2 regions of the Limnobaculum parvum genome follow, and region 2 is predicted to be linked to the other one. Evidence: predicted binding sites of a transcription regulator. Region 2 holds the regulator's gene; the other holds the start of a gene.
What was found. The regulator ArgR, encoded in region 2, controls arginine synthesis, uptake and breakdown. The targets are predictions, from matches to a motif close to ANTGAATAAAAATACANT.
Positions count from the first base shown of each region.

Region 1 (11,369 bases), 1.5 Mb from region 2:
TTTCCATCGGTCGTCCATTTGATAAACAGTTGATAATCACCATCGAGGGTTGGTGTACCGTATAACTCCTGAGTTTCAGGATTAAAGCCAATACCAATATCATGGCTGAACTTAATTTCCTGAATGGTCACTGCCTCACCGTAGTGGCTGGTGGCATCAACTCTGGATAGATAGGCGCTGCCCACTTTCGCATTGGCGAAGGCAAAATTAACTTTTGGCATTGATGACTCTTTAGGTGCAATGGCCGGAGCCGCAGATCGATCTGGAACCTGACCCGGTCTCAGCGGGGTTGCGTTATCATTTTGAGCGGGTGCGGCGAGATCGTTATGAACGGCAGCGATCTCACTCTCTGTTGCCGCTGGTGTGATTTCATCCGCTAAAATGGTTTCAGGTGCGGGTTCTGCTTTCTCCTGCGTATTTGTAAACAGCGGGAGCGCCGCATTGAGCTGCTGAACTTTTTCATTAAGCTCCTGGCTGAAGCGGCTGAGAATATGCTGAATCTCAGCTTGTTTCTCGAGATGGCTGAGTTCGAGTTCAGATAAACGTGGCGTTACATTGCTTAGTCCGGCGGTCAGCAGTGCTCGCGTATTATTTGTCATTTAGCCTTTCCCTCTGTTTACGTCAAAGTCATGGTCGCTGCCGTGATCGTTAAACTTGATGGTCTGTTTACACCACGGACAATTGACGACTTCCGGGCCATTAACGCAGATTAACTTTCCACAGCCACAAACGGCAAACGCCGTTGAGTTGCCACAGTGTGGGCAACCTGGAACCCCTTCCAATTCAGAGGTGTTAACTTGTAGGGCTGATACAGAGTTATCACTCCACGAGAAATACTCTTCATCAATAGGGAAGCAGCCGGTTAAGTTAAAACGATTAAGATTCAGCTTAAAATTAAGCGATGAAGTATTCACGTTAGGGCGCTCATATTTGATCAGATAGGGCCGTTCTGTTTTATTACAGCGACCAACCAACGTAACGCACGAATCATCATAAGCGCGTGCGACTTCATCTTTGGCTAAACGCACGATTTCATCGGTTTTAGACAGTAGTGGAGGCGGCTCTTCACCCACGCTGCGGCTATGGGCGACGACGGAAGCCGTTATCCATTTTACAAACTTAGTAAAGTCACCCTCTTGAGTATCTTCAAACAGCAATACGTTATCGGTTAGCTGCCTCAATATGTTGAGGTCTGCCGACTGACCAAGCCCAATGGCAATCAGGTTAGCTTTTTTCGCGTGCTGCTCTTTCCAACGTTTAATCGCATCGGTGTAATTATCGGTAGGGCGGCCATCTGTCAGCAAATAAACGATAGGCTTCCAGTCCCCTTTGCGTTCGGCGGTGGTTTTTATCACATTGCGATCGATTTGGTAGGACAGTTCATTAAGCGCTCCGCCAAGGGAGGTGCCGCCGCCAATCGGTAATCTCGGCGGATAAAATGAAACAACTTCAACTAATGGCGCAATAGTTTTAGCGATGCCAGCAAAAGCAATCACAGAGATATAAACGGTTTCTAACGCGTGGGGATCTCGTCTTAGATCGCCAATGATCATTTGTAGACCATCATTGAGCTTTTTCAGATTTTCTCCAATCATCGATTCAGAACAATCGAGAACGAAAAAAATGGGAAGTCTTCTCATAACCAAAATCCTTTATGTTAATTTGAGTGCTATTTTTTAACTGAAGACCATCAACGGTAATCGAAATGACCTTTAGGTAAAAAATGGCTGATAGCGCTAAACACAATGTTCAGCTTGACGGGCGTAAATAAGAATAGCAAAGCTTCGCATGAGAGACTCTTTGCCATTCGGGTTTTACAGAACCAGTTGAATTTCCGGGGGAGGTGGTGGGAGAGTACGTTGTGTGTCTGTAATCCCTGCACTACTGCTACCAACAGAAACGCTTGCCGATACCCATTTGAAGAAGCTGGAAAAGGCAGTGGAATCTAACGTATCGAGAGAAACCACCCGGTCGGTTAGTTGGGTCAAATATTCATGCTTGGCTTTAGGCCCCGCGGCACAGGCAATAATTGAACCAAAAGGACGCTTCTTGATTTCCTCAATGGCCTGAGTGTAAGCATAAGCATCCGATGGGCTACCGTCAGTCATCAGGAACACCAGCGGGCGCCAATCACCTTTTTGATCTTCAGTTGAACGCTTAACGTCACGATCTACCAGCTTAATCAGTAATTCAAGGCCAGCGCCCATAAAGGTTCCACCGGCACTGGGTACTTCAATATCCGTAAACTGGAAGTTTTCCAGTGCGGTCAGTGGAGTATGCTCTCTGGCTTCATTATCAAAGGTGATAATCGAAATATGCACGCTTTCTAAGGCATAAGGATCTTGCTTGAGCGCATTGAGCATTGCTTGAATACCAACATTCACTGAATGAATCGGCTCCCCACGCATTGAGCCTGATGTATCCAGCAGAATATAGACGGGTAGCCTTCTCATTAAACGTAGTCCTTCAGGTGTGACACAAAACTGTCGGAAGGCGATGGTTCACCGATTGCGTTAAGTTTCCAACCGCTATCTTCTCTGACTAATTCTGCAAACAGCAGTGAACACTGGTTTGCATATTCAGCACCACCGGACAGATTGAATCGCGCCATTTCGATATTTTTTGCATCAACGGCGCGAATATAGGCGTTTTTCACTTTTCCAAAGTTTTGTTGTAATTCTTGGCCTTTGTAGATCTGTACGATAAATACAATCTTGGCGTATTCCGGGCCTAGGGTATTTAATTTAGCAATGATTTGTTCATCATCACCATCGCCTTCACCCGTACGGTTATCGCCGGTTAACCAGATTTGACCAGACTTATGTTTTTGACTGTTAAAGAAAACAATGTCGCCATTGACTAACGTTGGGCGGCCATTAGTTTGGTTACCGAGATCTTTAACTTTACCATTCTCATCACATAAGAAGGCGGCAACGTCTAAATCGTAATCTTCGCTTTTTTTGCCCATCAGACTACCAAAGAAGCCTTTTTTCTCTTCATTGATATCCCAGCCTAAGCCGATGGTGACTGAGGACAAATCAAACTCATTTTTCTTTAAACTAACGCCTTGTCCTTTACTTAAACTAACAGCCATAACTTCTCCTTAATTTTAATCTCGTTACAGTACAACGTTAACTTCAGGTGGTGGTGGCGGTAGATCATCGAGGCCGGTCACCTCTTTTTGCCCAGAATCAACTTTTTGGCTACCGACTGAAATACTGGCGGATACCCATTTAAAGAATGCTTTGATGGAGTTGGAATCCGCGGTGTCGAGTTGAAGCACCACTTCGGTGACTTCTCGTAGCACAGAGGTGTCAGCATGTTGACCTGCGGCACAGGCAACCACCACGCCAGTACGTGCTTTCTTAAAGTCAGCCAGACCTTTACGCCAGTCATCGGTTGGTGCGCCGTCGGTCATAATAAATACCAGTGGACGCCAGTCACCTTTAATTTCTGCTGTGGTTTTCTGAACTTCGTTCTCAATACTGCTGGATAATAGTGATAAGGCTTCACCGAAGGCGGTTGTACCGGTCGCTACTAAATCAGGGGATTTAAAGTTAAGCAGTTCAGTGAGAGGGATGATTTGCCGGGCAGATGAATCGAAGGTGATAACCGACAGATAGGCGGTTTCTAATGCATAGGGATCCTGTCGCAGAGTTGATAACAGAGTCTGAACACCATTTTTTACTGCTTCAATGGGTTCTCCGGTCATTGAACCGGACGTGTCCAGCATTAGGTAAATTGGAAGTCTTCTCATGAGTATCCTTACTGAATATTACGATAAGTGTTATCAAGTGATGCCAAGATATTAATTGATTTAATCAGTAACGCAACCACTGATCTAAAACCTGTTGTAAATGTTGATAAGTATGAACCGGTGACTTTTTTTCGGCAAAAAGACAGGGCCAGAGTCGCAATCAATTATTAATATAATTTGCTGATTATATTAGTTTAATTAAAACTTCAGCGAACGGATTGCGATTGAAATAATCACGGGCGAATAAATGTGTCAGCCATTTTATTCGCCCTGATTATAGCGTGTTAAAGCATTTCCAAAGGTTTCTTCCGCGATGGCGGTGGGAATGCCGCATCTAGCGTAACGTAATCCTCATGCTCCAGATGAATACTTAAACTACCAATATTCTCTATCATATGTTCAACAGTAGAGGCTTTAGGAATCGTAATAATATTGTGATCGCGCAATACCCACGCCAGCGCAATTTGCGCTGGCGTAGCGTGATGACGTTTTGCCACCGTCACCAGCGCAGGGTGCTCCAGCAGGCGAGCCTGTTCAATGGGCGAATAGGCCATGACGGGCATACTATTACTGCGACACCATGGCAGCAGGTCGTATTCAATCCCCCGACGGGAGAGGTTATACAGCACCTGATTGGTGGCAATTTGCTCATTGTCCACAAGGGTCATTAGCGCTTCCAGATCGTTGACGTCAAAATTGCTGATGCCCCATTGGCCGATTTTCCCTTGTTCCACGAGGTCTTCCATTGCGTTAACCGTCTCTTTTAACGGAATATGGCCTCGCCAGTGTAGCAAATAGAGGTCAATGTATTCCGTGCCCAAGCGTTTTAAGCTGCCTTCACAGGCAGCAATAGTCCCTTGTGCACTGGCATTACTAGGAAGTACTTTACTGACCAGAAACACATCGTCACGACAGCCTTTAATTGCTGCGCCAACGACGCGTTCGGCACCACCATCAGCATACATTTCTGCGGTATCAATCAGTGATAAACCCCGCTCAATACCATGACGCAAGGTTTGAATTTCGCGTTGAATATCGGAGCTGCGTTCCCCCATAAACCAGGTACCCTGACCAAATACCGGGACATCGTCCCCGCTAGGCAAAGTGATATAACGCATGCGCTGTCTGGCCATGCAATCAACCTCAGGTTAGTGAAAATTAATGACGCGTTCCGGTGTCATCCTCATCATCCATAGGATATTCGCCGTCATCGTCCTCATCATCGTCATTACCGTTAGGATCTTCAAAATAGGTGCCCCAACCGTCGTAATTGATGTCGAAGCGATCCGCCAGTTTGATCAGTTGTTCAACTTGTTTATCAATGATCTCAGCATTGAGGGAAACTTCGCTGACCACGTCACAACAAAGAACAACTAAGCCATCTTCTACTTCTAATTCTTCCGGCTCGGTGACTTCATAGCCGAGTTTGAAAGCTTCTACCGCTGCTTTTTCCAGCGTGTCGAAATCTTCCGCAGAGAGGTGATGTTCGATGGCGTACAGCGCATCAGGGTCGCTGCCATCTTCCAGTAATTCTTCAATAATCAGGCGGGTTTCTTCGCGTTGTTCTTCCAGCAGGATACTTAGTTCGTCATTAGCCATGATATTTTTCCTATTAGGATAGTCAGTTAACGGTATTCTCACATAGTGCAACCGGTAGCTCCACAGGAAAGAGAAAGTTTTCTGTATTATCGGGTTGATTGTGAATATTAATTCATATAAATTGATTTTTAATTCAATTTATTGCGATACTTTCCATTTATGCTCAGGGAGACAGTCTAATGCCTCAGTTTTATCAGCGTCATCTACTCCGGTTACTTGATTTTAGTCCAAATGAAATTGCCGCATTGCTGGCTTTATCTGCCAAACTAAAAAAAGATAAAAAAAGTGGCGCAGAGCAGCCGCTGTTGAGCGGTAAGAACATTGCGTTAATCTTTGAGAAGGATTCCACCCGTACCCGTTGTGCTTTTGAAGTGGCGGCCTTCGATCAGGGTGCCAGAGTGACTTATCTTGGTCCGAGCGGTAGTCAGATTGGACATAAAGAATCAATAAAAGACACAGCCCGGGTATTGGGCCGTATGTATGATGGTATTCAGTATCGTGGTTTTGGTCAGAAGATTGTTGAAACGCTGGCGGAATTTTCTGGCGTTCCGGTATGGAATGGCCTGACGGATGAGTTTCATCCAACTCAGATTTTGGCTGACCTGTTGACCATGCAGGAGCATTCGCCGCAAAAATCCCTGTCTCAGGTTAAGTTCGCCTATTTGGGGGATGCCCGCAACAATATGGGAAATTCATTGCTGGAAGGGGCGGCCCTGATGGGGATGGATATTCGGCTGGTCGCACCAAAAGCCTGCTGGCCGCAGGAGTCTTTAGTCGAAAGCTGTCAGGCGATTGCTAAAAAGACCGGTGCCCGCATTACGCTGACGGAAAGTGTTGCTCAGGGCGTTGAAGGGGTTGATTACCTGTATACCGATGTTTGGGTGTCGATGGGAGAGCCAAAAGAGGTATGGAAAGAGCGTATTGCTTTACTCAAACCTTATCAGGTTAATCAAGCTATGATTGAGCTAACTCATAATCCACAGGTGAAGTTTCTGCACTGCCTGCCAGCGTTCCATGACGATCAAACCGTAATGGGCAAACAGATGGCGGAACAATATGGATTACATGGCGGTATGGAAGTGACTGATGACGTATTCGAATCAGTCCACAGTGTGGTGTTCGATCAGGCGGAGAACCGGATGCATACTATCAAGGCGGTGATGGTGGCGACGTTGGTACACTCATATTAATTTTTTGTCGAACAGGTAAAAATTTAGTTGGGAGCTGGTTTCGTCCACTAAATAGTGCAGAGTCTAAATTGTCTATCGTGCAAGTGGCCGAGTTAAGTGGGTTGGCGAACTCCCTTAACAATCCCGCGCTTTCGCACCCGAATTCAGGTCGCCTGTGGCGACTACCCTCCGCCTTCGTTCGGGTTTACGCACCGGCGCTGATTCGCTCCCGGCGAAGCAGCGCCACGACCAATATTCATGTTGGTCGTGCTCCCTCACTCAGTTGTCGGCTGAATTCCAGTGCTCAACAAATAGATCAAGGGATAAGGGCGAAAAGCGGTACCAAAAATTAAAATCACCCCATCTTATGCCAATCGGCAACCAAACAGGGCGGTTTTGTATTTATGGCTTTACAGCGCGCTCACCAACATTTTAACCACAGCCTTACGTACGTGAGCAGGTTTGCCAACGGCGCACAGGGGTTTGTGTACTTCGCCAGGGTAGAAAACCACGAAGTCGCCTTCTTGCATAATCATTTGTCTTTCTTGTTTGCCAGAAGGTAAAAAGGCGATGTCTTTATCTGCTAGCCAATTATCGGTAGGCGTACCAGCCGGTAGGTTACTGAATACCATACCTTCTTCACCTTTTAGTACGATCTGAATATCTAGGTAGCGTTCATGATACTCAGCGCGGCGGTTTTGCAACTCATCGGTGCTATCGTTGGAAATCAGTACAAACACATTATTACCATCAATATCATGCTTACCTAATGGCGTATCGTTAGTGATGTTGCTTTTAATGTATTCGATAGCCTGTTTTAGCTTGGCTGGAAGGTAAGGGACAAGCTCTAAGTGGTGGATATTTCCGGCGATCATGTTTACTCCTTATTCAAAATGAAATCATGTTTCATATTCTATTACATCAGGAAAATAGGCAAAGTATTTTATTATCAATAGTCGACCATCACCACATTAGAATGACGTATTGAATAGTTAAGAATTATTGGATTTACTTTCTTTGTTTAGCGGCTTATGGTGCATCTTTCTGTCAGCGCCTTATAATGACTGGCGTAATTGATCTCAACATGACAAAAACGACACTTATAAACTAAGGAGAATCCATGTCCCACATTATTAATACTGACAAAGCACCAGCGGCAATTGGTCCGTACGTACAGGGCGTAGATCTGGGCAGTATGATTATCACATCTGGTCAGCTTCCAATCGATCCTAAAACAGGTGTATTTCCTGAGGATGTAGCGGCTCAGGCTCGTCAGTCTTTAGAGAATGTGAAAGCGATTGTGGAAGCCGCCGGCCTGAAAGTAGCTGATATTGTAAAAACCACGGTATTCGTTAAAGATTTAAATGACTTCGGCACGGTTAATGCGGCATATGAGGCCTTCTTTACTGAGAACCATGCACCGTCATTTCCGGCGCGTTCTTGTGTGGAAGTGGCCCGTTTACCCAAAGATGCAAAAATAGAAATCGAAGTTATTGCGGTTCGTCGTTAATACTTACGGATAATGCCTCACCGGTAAGATTCTTTTACTATCAGAATCCTACCGGTTTAAATTCCGCTATCAATCTTCCCTCAATGAGACAGCCCTGACGGGGTGTCGGCAGGAAATTTCACGCCGGTAAGTGCGCGTATCTCAGTCAATATTCGGGATGTACTGCGCGAGACGGGAATACCTGCGTGGTCAATACTCTGTTGTTCAATTAGCTCGGCAAATACATTTGCTTCATAGAACATGGTGTTTTCATGCTGTGGCAGCGAGATATCCTGTGGCTGGCCGCCCCGTGGGGTAAAGGTAATCTTATGGCACTCGGATATTTTCTCGATCACCAGCGTTCCTTCTTCACCCTGAATTTCACTGGGAATATCAGAATTACTGACCTTGGAATGAAACAGAACTACATCAAAATTGCCATAGTTCATCCAAACCGTGCCGTGTCCATCAACGCCAGAGTCCAGTAGCCCTGCGCTGGCGTCTAACCCTTTAGGTTCTCCAAATAGGCTAATGGCGCTGGCCAAACAGTAGTAGCCGATATCCATGATTGAGCCGTTAGAGAAAGTGGGATTAAAGGTATTCGGGTTTTCACCGTCGAGATAACGTTGATAGCGTGAAGAGTACTGACAGTAGTTAATAAATGCTTTACGCACTTTACCGATACGCAGCAGCATCTGTTGCAACAGGATAAAGTTAGGTAACCAAGCGGTTTTAAATCCTTCAAACAACACGACCTGATGCTTCTTAGCACAGGCGATCAAGCTTTCTACTTCCTGAATGTGTGAAGCCAGAGGCTTTTCACATATCACATGCTTGTGGTGCTGTAGCATCAACAACGCTTGTGAATAGTGGAATGAGTTCGGGCTGGCAATATATACCGCATCAATCTCTTGGCTTTCAGCCAACGCCTGAAGATCGTCAAACAGCAGCGTTACCTTATTAGGGTCTGCGAAACCGCGGGCGCTTTCTAGACTGCGGGAGTACACCGCAGTGAGTTTCAGCTTTCCGGTAGCATGTGCAGCGTCAATAAAACGTTGGGTAATCCAGTTGGTACCAATAACAGCAAATCGAATCATAACGTGCCCCGTTTAGCGGAGGGTTAATTGTATCCCGCAATCTGGCGACAACAGTGACGAGCAGTGGGTATAAAGCCAGATTCAGGGGGAAAAGGTTCGAATTAATGATGCGATAGGGATCCCTTAAGTATATAGCTTAAGGGATCGATTGTTTATCGTTTCTTTGTTGCTTTTTTATCTTTCGGTGCTGCTGACGGACGGCCTAATATGGACTGATAGACTTTGAAACGACCGGTTTGTGCCAACACTTCATGACTGCCAAAGGTCGCATCTAGAAGATCGGGATAAGGCAGGAAGGCATTAGCAACAATGCACAAACGCCCACCTAATTGTAGATGTTTTGTCGCACCACGGATCAGGGATTCAGCCGCGGTCAGATTGGTTTGTAAGCCATCATGAAACGGCGGATTGGAAATAATAAAGTCAAAACGACCTTCAATATCAGAGAATACATCGCTGGCAATCACTTTTGCCTGTAACACATTCGCGCTGATAGTGGCTTTACTGGATTCGAGTGCGGCTGCGTTAACATCGCTTAGGGTCAGATTCAGGCCCGGGTTTTCATGGGCAAGAATCGCCGATAGCACACCTGCACCGCTGCCTACGTCCAGCACTTTGCCTTTTACATTTTCCAACGCAGAAAGGAGCAATTGACTACCCACATCAAACCCATCACGGCTGAATACGCCTGGCAAGGTTTTGACTATCACATCATCAACCTGATACTCATCCCACCATTGAGATACATCAAATTGTGCCTGACGCTCTGAACGGAAGTGATAGAGGCTGCAGCGACGAGCGCTGTCCATTTTGGCGATGGGGCCAAAATCTGCCAGCAGGGTTTCTGCACTGCGTACGCCGCTGCGGTTTTCTCCGACGATGAACAGGTCGGTACCAATGGGTAACTGATTGAGCAGGGCATTTAATTGAAACTGGGCTTCCTGCTTACTTTTTGGCCAGTAGAAAATCAGCGTGTCGCAACCATCAATCAGTTCCGGCGGTGGCAGTAAACTAAACTGGGCTTTTTCCCCCAGAGTACGAGCGAGTTGACGCCAGTGGTGATACTGAGAACAGTGAACCCGAACTTCTCTCGCTTCAAACTGGCAGGGAAGATCGTCTTGCAGATCGCCGGCAAACAGTACGCGGCGCTCGGTAAATTCATCGGCATGGCGCAGCATCACTTCACTGGCCGGGCAAAAAACGGACATAGTATTCTCCTGTGAGGCAGGCGGGTGAATCAGTTATGGAAATGCCTCAAATGGTATTTGCGCCGAATTATAGAGCTTTATTGGCGGTTATTCGATGGGTTTGCTAGCATAGCGCAGCTTAATTATGAAATTGATAGCGAGTAGTGGGTAATCATGACGACATCACGGCGTGACTGGCAACTGGAACAAATGGGCATCAGGCAGTATCAACTGAGGCGTCCGGCTGCGTTGCAGGGGGAAGTTGCCATGGTTTTGCCGGTTAACCTTAAAGTGATTTTATTGGCAGAACTGCTACCTCCGCTTTCTTCACCGTTGATGCAAGATATTTTGCGCGCCATGTTCCTTTCGGTAGAACAGGTATATTGCCTGACTCCCGAACAGGCCATGATGGTGCCGGAAGATACCCGCTGTGTATTCTGGTTGATGGGGCTAGAGCAATTCCCCGATTTACCGGCTGTACTGGCTGAGTTACCTGTATTAAGCACGCCAACGCTGCCTGAACTGGCGGCTAATCCTGAAGCAAAACGTACCTTATGGCAGCAGATTTGTCGCGATGAATACCATTTCCTTCCTCAAGCCGGATGATTTATCGGCAGTCTGGCAAATTGAACAGGCAAGTCATGCATTTCCCTGGACAGAACAGACGCTAAACAGTAATCAGGGTGATCGCTACCTGAATCTAACATTGAGCATTGATAACACTATTGCTGCTTTTGCCATCACCCAAGTGGTGCTTGATGAAGCGACATTATTCAATATTGCGGTTCATCCGGATTTTCAGCGTCGTGGTTTAGGGCGAGAACTGCTGCAATACCTGATCGACGAGTTAATTCAACGGGACGTCATGACGCTGTGGCTGGAGGTTCGGGCCTCCAATCTGGCCGCCATTGAGTTGTATCGTGCTTTTGATTTTAATGAAGTGACGATCAGAAAAGGTTATTACCCGGCAGCAGATGGACGAGAAGATGCCGTGATTATGGCGCTAACGTTGTAGCCATCAGCCATTGATAAAAATTTAAAGCGCGGGTTGGGTGATAGCCGTCCGCGCTT
Region 1 is NZ_CP029185.2:2,868,027-2,879,395, reverse strand. Features, by position in the region: gene HYN51_RS12095 (protein phosphatase 2C domain-containing protein) at 1-599, opposite strand, end outside; gene HYN51_RS12090 (TerY-C metal binding domain-containing protein) at 600-1,640, opposite strand; gene HYN51_RS12085 (vWA domain-containing protein) at 1,815-2,453, opposite strand; gene HYN51_RS12080 (TerD family protein) at 2,453-3,094, opposite strand; gene HYN51_RS12075 (vWA domain-containing protein) at 3,119-3,757, opposite strand; gene HYN51_RS12070 (aldo/keto reductase) at 4,042-4,890, opposite strand; gene rraB (ribonuclease E inhibitor RraB) at 4,916-5,356, opposite strand; gene argF (ornithine carbamoyltransferase) at 5,536-6,546, shown strand; gene HYN51_RS16380 (hypothetical protein) at 6,615-6,878, shown strand; gene HYN51_RS12055 (YhcH/YjgK/YiaL family protein) at 6,936-7,400, opposite strand; gene ridA (2-iminobutanoate/2-iminopropanoate deaminase) at 7,646-8,035, shown strand; gene HYN51_RS12045 (Gfo/Idh/MocA family protein) at 8,116-9,111, opposite strand; gene rsmC (16S rRNA (guanine(1207)-N(2))-methyltransferase RsmC) at 9,264-10,319, opposite strand; gene HYN51_RS12035 (DNA polymerase III subunit psi) at 10,473-10,904, shown strand; gene rimI (ribosomal protein S18-alanine N-acetyltransferase) at 10,873-11,313, shown strand.
Region 1: a site for ArgR is predicted at 5,477-5,494, ahead of argF (ornithine carbamoyltransferase). Genes of this name have one in related genera too.

Region 2 (11,369 bases):
TAACACCACATCAAGATACACTTCCAGTCCATTTTCTTTCAGCGTATTAACCGCTTTGAGCAGCCCTTCTTTATCGCCATACTTGGTTGCCCGGGTTCCCTTTTGATCAAATTCACCTAAATCGAACAGGTCATAGCTGTCATAACCCACCGAATAACCGCCTGACGCGCCTTTATAAGGGGGTGGCAACCATACGGCCGTAATTCCCATCTCGGCGAGATCTTGTGCCCGTTCCGTAGCTTCTGGCCACAATTTACCGCCATCCGGATAATACCAGTGGAAAAACTGTAATAAGGTTGCTTTCTTCATAGCTTTCCGATTCTCCGATTTATAAAAATACGGCCAAATCATAGAATCGATTTAGCGAATGGCTGTTTAAACCATAGACAATTATGGTACAGATGTAAAAAAGGCTACCGTAACAGGCAGCCTTTTTAGGAGTTTGGTATGGCTTAATCAACGCTCATAGATGAATTCAACACCATCATCGTCTTCTTCATCCCAATCGTCATCATCCAAGTCTTCTTCATCCACATCTGGTTCAGGCTCTTCCAACTGGGTACGGTGATAGTCATCCCACATGAACTCGACTTTCTCAGGAGACTTCTCTTCAATAGCCATAGTTTTAGGATGTGTATTCAGGAATGACATGACATCCCAACAAAGGGCTGTTGTACCTTCGCGATTAGCGGCAGAGATCAAATAATATTTACCTTCCCATCCTAACGCATCCGCAATGCTTTTAGCTCTTTGCTGAGCTTCTTCTTCATCGACCAAGTCCACTTTATTGAACACTAACCAACGCGGCTTATCAGCCAAGTTTTCACTGTACTGATTCAGCTCATTCACGATAACGTGGCCGTTTTCTACCGGATCGGACTCATCTATCGGAGCAATATCGATCAGGTGTAATAATACCCGGCAACGCTCAAGATGTTTAAGGAAACGAATACCTAAACCAGCACCATCGGAAGCACCTTCAATCAAACCAGGGATATCCGCCACAACAAAGCTCTGTTCACTGTCCATGCGCACTACGCCCAAACTAGGCACCAGAGTAGTAAACGGATAATCAGCAACTTTCGGCTTGGCTGCTGAAACCGCCCGAATAAATGTCGATTTACCGGCATTAGGCAGCCCTAACATTCCTACGTCAGCCAACAGCAGTAGTTCCAACAGCAGCTCGCGCTTATCACCCGGTGTACCGCTGGTCTTTTGACGTGGGCTTCGGTTAACTGAAGATTTAAAACGCAGGTTGCCCAAACCATGGAAGCCGCCTTTAGCTACCATCAGTTTTTGCCCATGACGCGTCAAATCACCCAGCACTTCTCCCGTTCCCTGATCCAGAATACGTGTACCGACAGGCACCTTAATCGTAGTATCTGAACCTCTGCGGCCAGTACAAGCTTTGCTTTGCCCATTTTGTCCACGCTCAGCACGGAATGATTTTTCAAAACGATAATCAATCAGTGTGTTCAGGTTTTCATCAGCAATCATGAAAACGTCGCCGCCGTCGCCGCCGTCGCCGCCGTCTGGTCCGCCTTTAGGAATATATTTTTCACGGCGGAAACTGACACAACCATTACCACCATCGCCTGCTTCAACGCGAATGACGGCTTCATCAACGAATTTCATTCACTGTCTCCGTAATTTATCTGTTTGGTTTACCCACACAATTTTCCGTCAACAAACCAGAGCCTGTCTGACGCATAAAAGGCGTATTATTTCAGGGGTAATCCCGTGTTTTTCTCTAACCGCCGGGGAAATAACCGATGACCCGCAGCGGAAAACATGGCGCCCATGACAACAATGAATGCGCCGCTATATCCAAGTATATTTAGCACGGTGCTGGAGAACATATCCGGCCACATCAACGCTAATAAATCAGAAAATAATAAAGTAAACAGTGGCGTCAAGGTGATCAATGCGCTCACCTGAGCCACTTGCCAGCGCGCCATGGCTTCTCCCAGCGCACCGTAAGCAACCAGCGTGTTTAAGCCACAAAAAGCTAAACAGGCAAGTTGCCAACTATTCAGTTGATAAATCTCCGTCGGATCCGCCAACGGAGTCACAAAAAGCGTGCTCAACACATAAAGTAAAAACAGAATTTGAGAGGCGGATAGCCTACGCTGTAATACCTTCTGCGCTACACCATAAGTCACCCAAACCAGCGATCCGCAAACACCCAGTAAAACACCCCTGGTGTAATCCGTCAGACGGGTAAAAATCTCAATCAGATTCGTATTAAAGAACAGTATCAAACCCACAATCAGCAGCACTGCACCTATAATTTGAGTAACCCGCATATTCTCTTTAAGAATAAGTACGCTGGCAAACAACATACCTACCGGTGAAAGCTGCCCTATGACCTGTGAAGCTGTTGGACTCAGATACTGTAACGCCGAGCTAAAAAAAACAAAGTTAGCCGCTAGTCCTACCGCTGCAATGAGCAGTAATACCAACCAACGGGGACGACGAAATAAACCTAACCGAGGCAACTTACGCTGCATCACTAATATCAAGCCTAATCCAATTGCCGAGATTAAAAAGCGATACCATACCAATGTATAAGGGGTCATCACCGGAAGAACTTGTTTCATCGCGATAGGCACCACACCCCATAACACGGCAGTGGTCAGGGCAAATGTTATGCCTAATGCCATACTCTGCTTAACTTGCGACATTTCTTTCCAGAGGCTCCAGAGCAGCACTTCTGCTCTTAACTATATCTAACTGATGGGCGTTCGACATTTTATCAGGTACGGCGCTTTAGCTAACCAGACCTTCGCCAGCTACTCTATATAGGCCCTATAAAGTAACACATTTTGAAAATAAAAAGCCCCGCAATAATTATTGCAGGGCCTCGTTCGATTTGGCTATCGAAAAATTATTCAGCAACGATGCTTATAAATTTACGATTTTTTGGGCCTTTTACTTCAAACTTGACTTTACCGTCAATTAAAGCAAACAGGGTGTGGTCGCGACCACAACCAACATTGGTGCCCGCATGGAATTTAGTACCACGTTGACGAACCAGAATGTTACCTGCCAGAATTGATTCACCGCCGAAACGTTTTACGCCCAGACGTTTACTTTCAGAATCGCGGCCATTTCGTGAGGAACCGCCAGCCTTTTTATGTGCCATTTATCCGCTCTCCTAAACCTTAAGCGCTGATACCAGTGATTTTAACATCAGTAAACCACTGACGGTGGCCCTGCTGCTTACGGTAGTGTTTACGACGACGGAACTTAACGATTTTAATTTTATCGCCACGACCATGCGCCACAACTTCTGCTTTAATTTTGCTGCCGTCTACAAATGGAACGCCGATTTTAACGTCATCACCATTAGCAATCATCATCACTTGATCAAACTCAATAGTTTCACCAGTTGCGATGTCCAGCTTTTCCAAGCGAACAATTTGACCTTCGCTTACTCGGTGTTGTTTACCACCACTTTGGAAAACCGCGTACATATTAACTCCGCATTTCCGCACACCCACTTCCAGCTAAATATAGTGTTATTAGAGTGCGCTATAAAATATTCACAATAGGGCGCGAATTCTACGCAAAAAACTTACCATTTACAAGCTCAGAATAAGAGAAGAATCAGAAGAAAATAATTAAGCACTTTTAATGGCGTTCATCTATGCTATTTTTCGAGTACAATCTCCCCGACCCTGCGTTCATTTTGCTGCGCTAGTGGATGGCTCTTACTATCAAAATCATAATATTACAATTGACGCTATGAATATTGAAAAAATCACCCAGTTAGCAGAAAAGGACATGGCTGCAGTCAATGCCGCAATACTTACCCAGTTGGATTCTGATGTTGTTTTGATCAATCAATTGGGGCATTACATCATCAGCGGAGGAGGGAAGCGCATCCGTCCTATGATTGCCGTCCTCGCTGCTCGGGCCCTAGGCTACCAGGGGGATGGGCACATTACGTCAGCGGCATTAATCGAGTTCATCCATACCGCAACGTTGCTGCATGATGATGTAGTTGATGAATCCGATCTCCGCAGAGGAAAAGCCACGGCCAATGCCGCGTTTGGTAATGCCGCCAGCGTATTAGTCGGCGACTTCATCTACACCCGTTCTTTCCAAATGATGACCACCCTTGGTTCGTTGGAGATTTTAAAACTGATGTCATCAGCAACCAACGTCATTGCTGAAGGCGAAGTCATGCAATTGATGAACTGTAACAATCCTGATATTACTGAAGAAAATTATATGCAGGTGATTTACAGCAAAACTGCTCGACTTTTTGAGGCTGCCGCCCAAGCTTCTGCAATACTTGCAGGGGCAACGCCAGAACAGGAAAAAGCGCTGCAGGACTATGGTCGTTATATTGGTACGGCATTCCAGTTGATCGATGATCTATTGGATTACAGTGCTGACGGTTCAAAACTGGGTAAAAGCCTAGGAGATGACCTGAACGAAGGGAAACCAACATTACCATTGCTTCATGCTATGCGTAATGGACCCGCCGAAAACGCAGCTCAAATTCGTGAAGCGATTGAACAAGGAAACGGACGCCATTTATTGGATTCAGTACTGAAGACTATGAATCAGTGCGGTTCACTGACTTATACACAACAACGTGCGGAAGAAGAAGCAAATAAAGCAATTGCTGCATTATCCTGTTTGCCAAATACACCTTACAAAACAGCATTAGAATCGCTAGCGCGTATGTCCGTACACAGAGATACCTGATTCAATATTTGATTATCACGACTATTCACAAAGCTGATTTGACCTATCGGTCATATCAGCTTTGTGAAGCATCATCACTACCTTCACCCCAATTAACTTTAGCCATTAATCCGGCAATACCCTGCCTCATAAGCAGAGAGATAAGTTTCTCTCGTTCTGTCGCCGTTAATTGATGAAACGCACTTATCCAGACGGATAATGAATCATTTGGAATAGCATCAAACGGCACCCCATTTTCTTTAGCTTGTAGTGCAATTTGAACCTTTTCAGGAATACTATTGATATAATATTCCAAAGCCTTCCCCTGAACACCTGTGCGTTTGCGGCTTTCCCACTTCTCCCGATGGGCTTTTTGATTGATGCCCTGAATGGTGCCGGGTAATCCAGCAACGCCTGTTAGTTCCCTGGTCGAAAACCATTCTTTTTTCATCACGCCACCCAATATCAAAAGTGCTAAATCAGCAAACTTCAGCTACTTCAGCAACGGGCTCAACGGTAAACATATTCACTTTATCCATTAGCCCTGAAATACCATGACGAACGATCAAAGAGATAATTCTTTCACGTTCGGTTGACGTCAGTTGATTATATGCAGTTACCCAAATAGCAAAAGGATCATTAACCATCGCGCTATACTTAGCGCCTTCTTCATGACTACGAAGCACGATCCTGACTTTATCCGGAATACTGTCTATGTGGTATTCCAGAGCCTTACCCTGTACGCCAGTGCGTTTACGACTTTTCCATTGCTCACGGCGTGCTTTTTGATTAATTCCCTGAATGGTTGAGGGTAGCCCAGCTATTCCGGTTAACTCACTTGTTGAAAACCATTCTTTTTTCATAAAACACCATCCCTTTATTCCAATATTCCTACTGGTCCCAGTTACTTCTTACTCTCCTGAAAAAAACAAACAATAAAGAAGTAAACAAATCCATATCTCTGATAAATCTCAATCAGAGTATATAAACAAGTAAGTAGTTTATGTTAGTTGGTTAAATAAAAGAATAGTTTATTTAATATAGACGCCCTGTATTTTAATACAGGGAAAAAGCGTTGTAATAGTGCATCTCATGCGTTGTATTGATTTAAATAACTTATTGATAAAATAAAATATATACGCACAAAATAACGGTTTTCTGATATTTGTTCACATAAACAGCGTGTGAATGTTATTTAAAAACAATTTAATTGATTCAATAAATTATTTTTAATAAACAAGTTAAGAAAATGAAAAAATAATTCGGTTTAATTTTGTTATAAAACAAACCACTAAATCATATAAACCGCCAACCATAATAAAATCCATTCTATTCAATAAAAATAAATCATTTGAATTATATTGAGAAATTTGTTGATATAAATTTTACCAAAAATCAATATACTCAATGAATATTGTGTTATCTATCCCTTATAAACGACAAGTTTATACTGACTTTAAAAGGAAACATTGAATGATTTCAAGGAAAGAAGATTGGCATTCTGCAGATATCATTGCCGCCTTACGCAAACGAGGTACCACATTAGCAGCTTTATCACGCCAATCCGGTTTAAGTTCATCTACTTTAGCCAATGCGCTCGTCCGTCCGTGGCCCAAGGGAGAAAGGATTATTGCAGAAGCATTAGAAAAACACCCTTCTGAAATTTGGCCCAGCAGATACTTAAAGATAAAAAACAATCGATTGCATTCTGATGAAAAAGAACCTACCTGATAGCCGTAGACATGACATTAAGTGAAAAAAACCGCTACCGAAATACTTTCGATAGCGGTCTGATCTCACTTATTCTAAGAGGAAATTATCCCTGAATGAATTTTTCACCCAGTTCAATATCTTTGTGCAATACGTCCAGCATTGAATCCAGCGCTTGTTGTTCAAACGCGCTTAATGTGCCGATCGCTTTTCTGCTCTCAATACCATTCTTACCTAATACTAACTGCTGGGCGAAGAAGCGGGCATACTTACCATCACCCTCAACATAAGCACACTCAACGACGCCTTGTTCCCCGTGTAATCCGCGCAGCAGGGACAACGCAAAACGCGCTGCCGCTTGCCCCATTGATAGGGTTGCCGATCCGCCACCAGCTTTAGCTTCGACCACTTCGGTACCTGCGTTTTGAATACGTTTAGTGAGTGACTCGATTTCAGCATCGGTAAAGCTTATGCCAGGAATTTGTGATAACAGAGGCAAAATGGTTACGCCTGAATGACCGCCAATAACGGCAACTTCTACGTCAGTAGGTAACTTACCTTTCAGATCTGCAACAAAAGTATTAGAACGGATAATGTCCAGCGTGGTGATACCAAACAGTTTATTTTTGTCATAAACGCCAGCTTTCTTTAATACTTCTGCGGCAATAGCAACAGTGGTATTAACTGGGTTAGTGATGATACCAATACACGCTTTTGGACATACCTGAGCTACCTGTTCTACCAGATTACGTACAATACCCGCATTAATATTAAATAAATCGGAGCGATCCATGCCGGGTTTACGTGCAACACCTGCAGAAATTAAAACAATATCTGCACCTTGCAGAGCTGGTTTAGCATCTTCACCGCTAAAACCGGTGATTTTAACTGCTGTCGGAATATGACTTAAATCAACAGCAACCCCCGGAGTAACCGGCGCGATATCATAGAGAGATAACTCAGAATTCGCAGGAAGCTGCGTTTTCAGTAACAGGGCTAAAGCCTGACCAATTCCACCGGCTGCGCCAAGAACTGTAATTTTCATTCATTACTCCTTTTATTTTTGCTTATTTTGATGTGTAACTAAAATGCAACATCAAGCTTAGAGGATCGTGAGCATAATCACCAATCCTTAGATTTAAGATTGAGATATGCTGCAAAGAATAATTAATTAAAAACATTATGGTCACATAAATAGGGAATTAAAAACATTTTGGTCGCGAGAATCAGGAGTTAAACGCATTTTAATCACAGCAATGAGTAAAGACTTTTGAGTACTCGGTCATTTTTATTCATAATACTAGTATTGTTATCCAACTATCGACGGTGCACGATGCGAAGCCCAACAAAACAAGATGATTTGGTGAAGGCGTTTAAAGCGCTGTTAAAAGAAGAAAAACTCAGCTCTCAGGGTGAAATTGTTCAGGCTTTACAGGATGAAGGCTTTGAGAACATTAATCAGTCCAAAGTCTCACGCATGCTAACCAAATTTGGCGCAGTACGAATTCGTAACGCTAAAATGGAGATGGTGTACTGCCTACCCACTGAACTCGGGGTGCCGACTGCAACTAGCCCACTGAAGAACCTGATTCTGGATATTGATTACAACGATGCCTTGGTAGTGATCCGCACCAGCCCCGGCGCAGCACAGCTTCTGGCTCGATTACTCGATTCAATTGGTAAATCAGAGGGAATTCTCGGCACTATCGCCGGAGATGACACGATTTTCACTACCCCTGCCAGAGGGTTTAGCGTAGAACAACTTTACGAAGCAATTCTCGATTTGTTTGAGCAGGAGCTCTAATCCTGCTTAAAAAACTAAGGCCTTCCGGAGAAGGCCTTTTTATTTATCAATTCAAGTTACTGGGTATCTTTCTGCTTTTGTTTTAACCCAGCCAACAGCTTATCGTGAATGCCACCAAAGCCGCCGTTACTCATTACCAGAATGTTGTCACCCGGCTGAGCGCTGCGAACAATCATATCTACCAACGCGTCCAAGTCGCCAGACCAGTGAGCAGGCTGAATACAGGCATCGGTTACATCAGTAACCTGCCAAGGAAGGTTTGCCGGCTGCAGCAAGAATACCTCATCCGCCCGGCCAAATGCAGGAGCCAGTTCATCTTTGCTCACTCCCATCTTCATAGTGTTTGAGCGAGGTTCCAGCACTGCCAGAATACGCGCTGTCCCGCCAACTTTACTTCGCAGAGCCGTTAGGGTTGCTAAAATTGCGGTTGGATGATGAGCAAAATCATCATAAACGGTAACACCATTAGCCTCACCACGTAACTCCAGACGACGACGGGCGTTAATAAAGTCATCCAAAGCACGGCAGGCATCCTGGGGTTGAACGCCAACATGACGAGCTGCAGCGATGGCCATCAGACCATTTTGCATATTGTGCTCACCTACCAGCGACCAGTTAACCTCACCAACCACCTCACCATTTAATAACACCTGATAGTGGCTGGCATCGACCGTGAGCTTATGCGCCGCCCATGTGTACCCTTCACCGGTAGTTTCTAATTCACTCCAGCACCCCATATTAATCACATGCTTTAAGTTCAAATCGTTTTCTGGCAGTAAAATCTTGCCTTGTCCCGGAACTAAACGCACCAGATGGTGGAACTGTTTTTGGATTGCTCGTAAATCTTCAAATATATCCGCATGATCGAACTCAAGGTTATTCAGGACCAGAGTACGAGGGCAGTAGTGCACAAATTTAGAACGCTTATCAAAGAAGGCACTATCATACTCATCGGCCTCAATCACAAAAAACGGACTGTCGCCCAAACGAGCAGAAACATCGAAATTTCCCGGCACACCACCAATAACAAAACCGGGCTTATAGCCGCAGCTTTCCAGAATCCAGGTCGCCATACCAGCGGTAGTCGTTTTGCCGTGCGTCCCCGCTATGGCAACCACCCAACGATCGCGCAGTACATTGTCATGTAACCACTGAGGTCCAGACATGTAGGGGATACCCTCTTCCAGCACCGTTTCAACACAAGGATTACCACGCCCCATCGCATTACCAATAATGACCAGATCGGGACGAGGATTAAGCTGTGATGGAGCATATCCCTGAATCAAGTCGATACCTTGCTTTTCTAACAGCGTACTCATCGGTGGATAAACGTTAGCGTCAGAACCTGTGACTTGATGCCCTAGGGCACGGGCCAACATGGCAATACCGCCCATGAAAGTGCCACAAATACCAAGAATATGAATATGCATTATATTTCCAGTTTTTGGTGTATCGAGTTAGCTCTCATTCTAACGCCTCAGATAGGTTATAAGAAGGGGAATAACCTATCAATTTCTTTAACCTTTAGTTAAAATTTCCTTCCACATAACACGGATGGCATACAATCGCCATTATACCTTTGGTTGACTCAGGAATCGTTCATGAAAACGTTAGGCGAATTTATCGTCGAGAAGCAACAAGATTTCCCTCACGCGACAGGTGAGCTTACGTCACTGCTTTCAGCAATTAAGCTAGGCGCTAAAATTATTCACCGTGACATTAACAAAGCGGGCCTAGTTGATATTCTCGGGACAAACGGCATTTCTAACGTACAGGGTGAAGCTCAGATGAAGCTTGATCTGTATGCCAACGAAAAGCTTAAGGCGGCCTTAATCGCCCGTGGTGAAGTGGCAGGTATTGCCTCAGAAGAAGAAGATGACATTGTTGTTTTTGAAGGCGAGCGCGCCACTCATGCAAAATATGTTGTTTTAATGGATCCATTGGATGGTTCTTCAAATATCGATGTAAACGTCTCGGTCGGTACAATTTTCTCTATCTACCGTCGTATTACGCCAATTGGTCAGCCAATCACTGAAGCTGACTTCTTACAGCCAGGTAATCGCCAGGTTGCTGCCGGATATGTGGTTTATGGTTCATCAACCATGCTGGTATACACTACGGGTGTTGGTGTGCATGCCTTTACCTACGACTCTTCCATTGGGGTGTTCTGTCTGTCCCATGAAAAGGTTCGTTTCCCGAGCAAGGGGAATATGTATTCCATCAACGAAGGTAACTATATTAAGTTTCCATTAGGGGTTAAGAAATACCTCAAATTCTGTCAGGAGCAGGATGAATCTACCGGTCGTCCTTATACCTCCCGATATATTGGTTCTTTGGTAGCAGACTTCCACCGCAATCTGCTAAAGGGGGGCATTTATCTCTACCCAAGCACCGCTTCACACCCGAAAGGTAAGCTTCGTTTACTGTACGAATGCAACCCAATGGCCTTTCTGGCTGAACAGGCTGGCGGCCGCGCCAGCGATGGATTCAAACGTATTCTGGACATTGTGCCGCAAGAGCTTCACCAGCGTATGCCACTGTTTATCGGCACAGAATCCATGGTTAAAGATGCTGAGCGCTTCATGCATAACTATCCAGATGAGTAATATTTTTCATCTATAAGTAAAAGCAAGTTATAACGGGCAGATATTTCTGCCCGTTTTCATTTTCACTGCATAAGGAATTTAATAAATTCAATGTATTATTCATATCTATTTACATTACCAAAATCATCATTATTTAACGATGTGTATAAAATTAACGCGTTATCATTGTTTACATTTATAAAACATTTATAATCAGTGCGGTTTACAATTTTCTGAGACTAGGCAATGAATAACTTCATACACAAAAGTATTATTGCGTTGATTTCTATCTGTGCATTATCCGGCATCGGTGGCGTTGCGCTTGCAGGTTTAATCATCTACACCCACTCGATTTCCTAATAGCGTTACTTCATTTCTCATGACCAGAGAGTCAATATCTTCTGGCTGTTTTTGCATTCTTGTAAACGTTCCCCCGTCGATGCTTCAACTAATCTTTCTGATTGATGATTAATTAAAAGCAATCTCGTCAAAAATTGAAGATTCCGTTCCAGAGTCGGCTATAATAGGCGCCAACTGTAACCCAACTTTATTTGAGTAAAAGGAAATAGAGA
Region 2 is NZ_CP029185.2:520,006-531,374, reverse strand. Features, by position in the region: gene amyA (alpha-amylase) at 1-309, opposite strand, end outside; gene cgtA (Obg family GTPase CgtA) at 457-1,635, opposite strand; gene HYN51_RS01820 (DMT family transporter) at 1,722-2,684, opposite strand; gene rpmA (50S ribosomal protein L27) at 2,888-3,145, opposite strand; gene rplU (50S ribosomal protein L21) at 3,165-3,476, opposite strand; gene ispB (octaprenyl diphosphate synthase) at 3,748-4,719, shown strand; gene HYN51_RS01800 (DNA-binding protein) at 4,775-5,149, opposite strand; gene HYN51_RS01795 (DNA-binding protein) at 5,178-5,561, opposite strand; gene HYN51_RS01790 (helix-turn-helix domain-containing protein) at 6,172-6,429, shown strand; gene mdh (malate dehydrogenase) at 6,515-7,453, opposite strand; gene argR (transcriptional regulator ArgR) at 7,742-8,212, shown strand; gene mpl (UDP-N-acetylmuramate:L-alanyl-gamma-D-glutamyl-meso-diaminopimelate ligase) at 8,269-9,642, opposite strand; gene fbp (class 1 fructose-bisphosphatase) at 9,814-10,818, shown strand; gene ppa (inorganic diphosphatase) at 11,369-11,369, shown strand, end outside.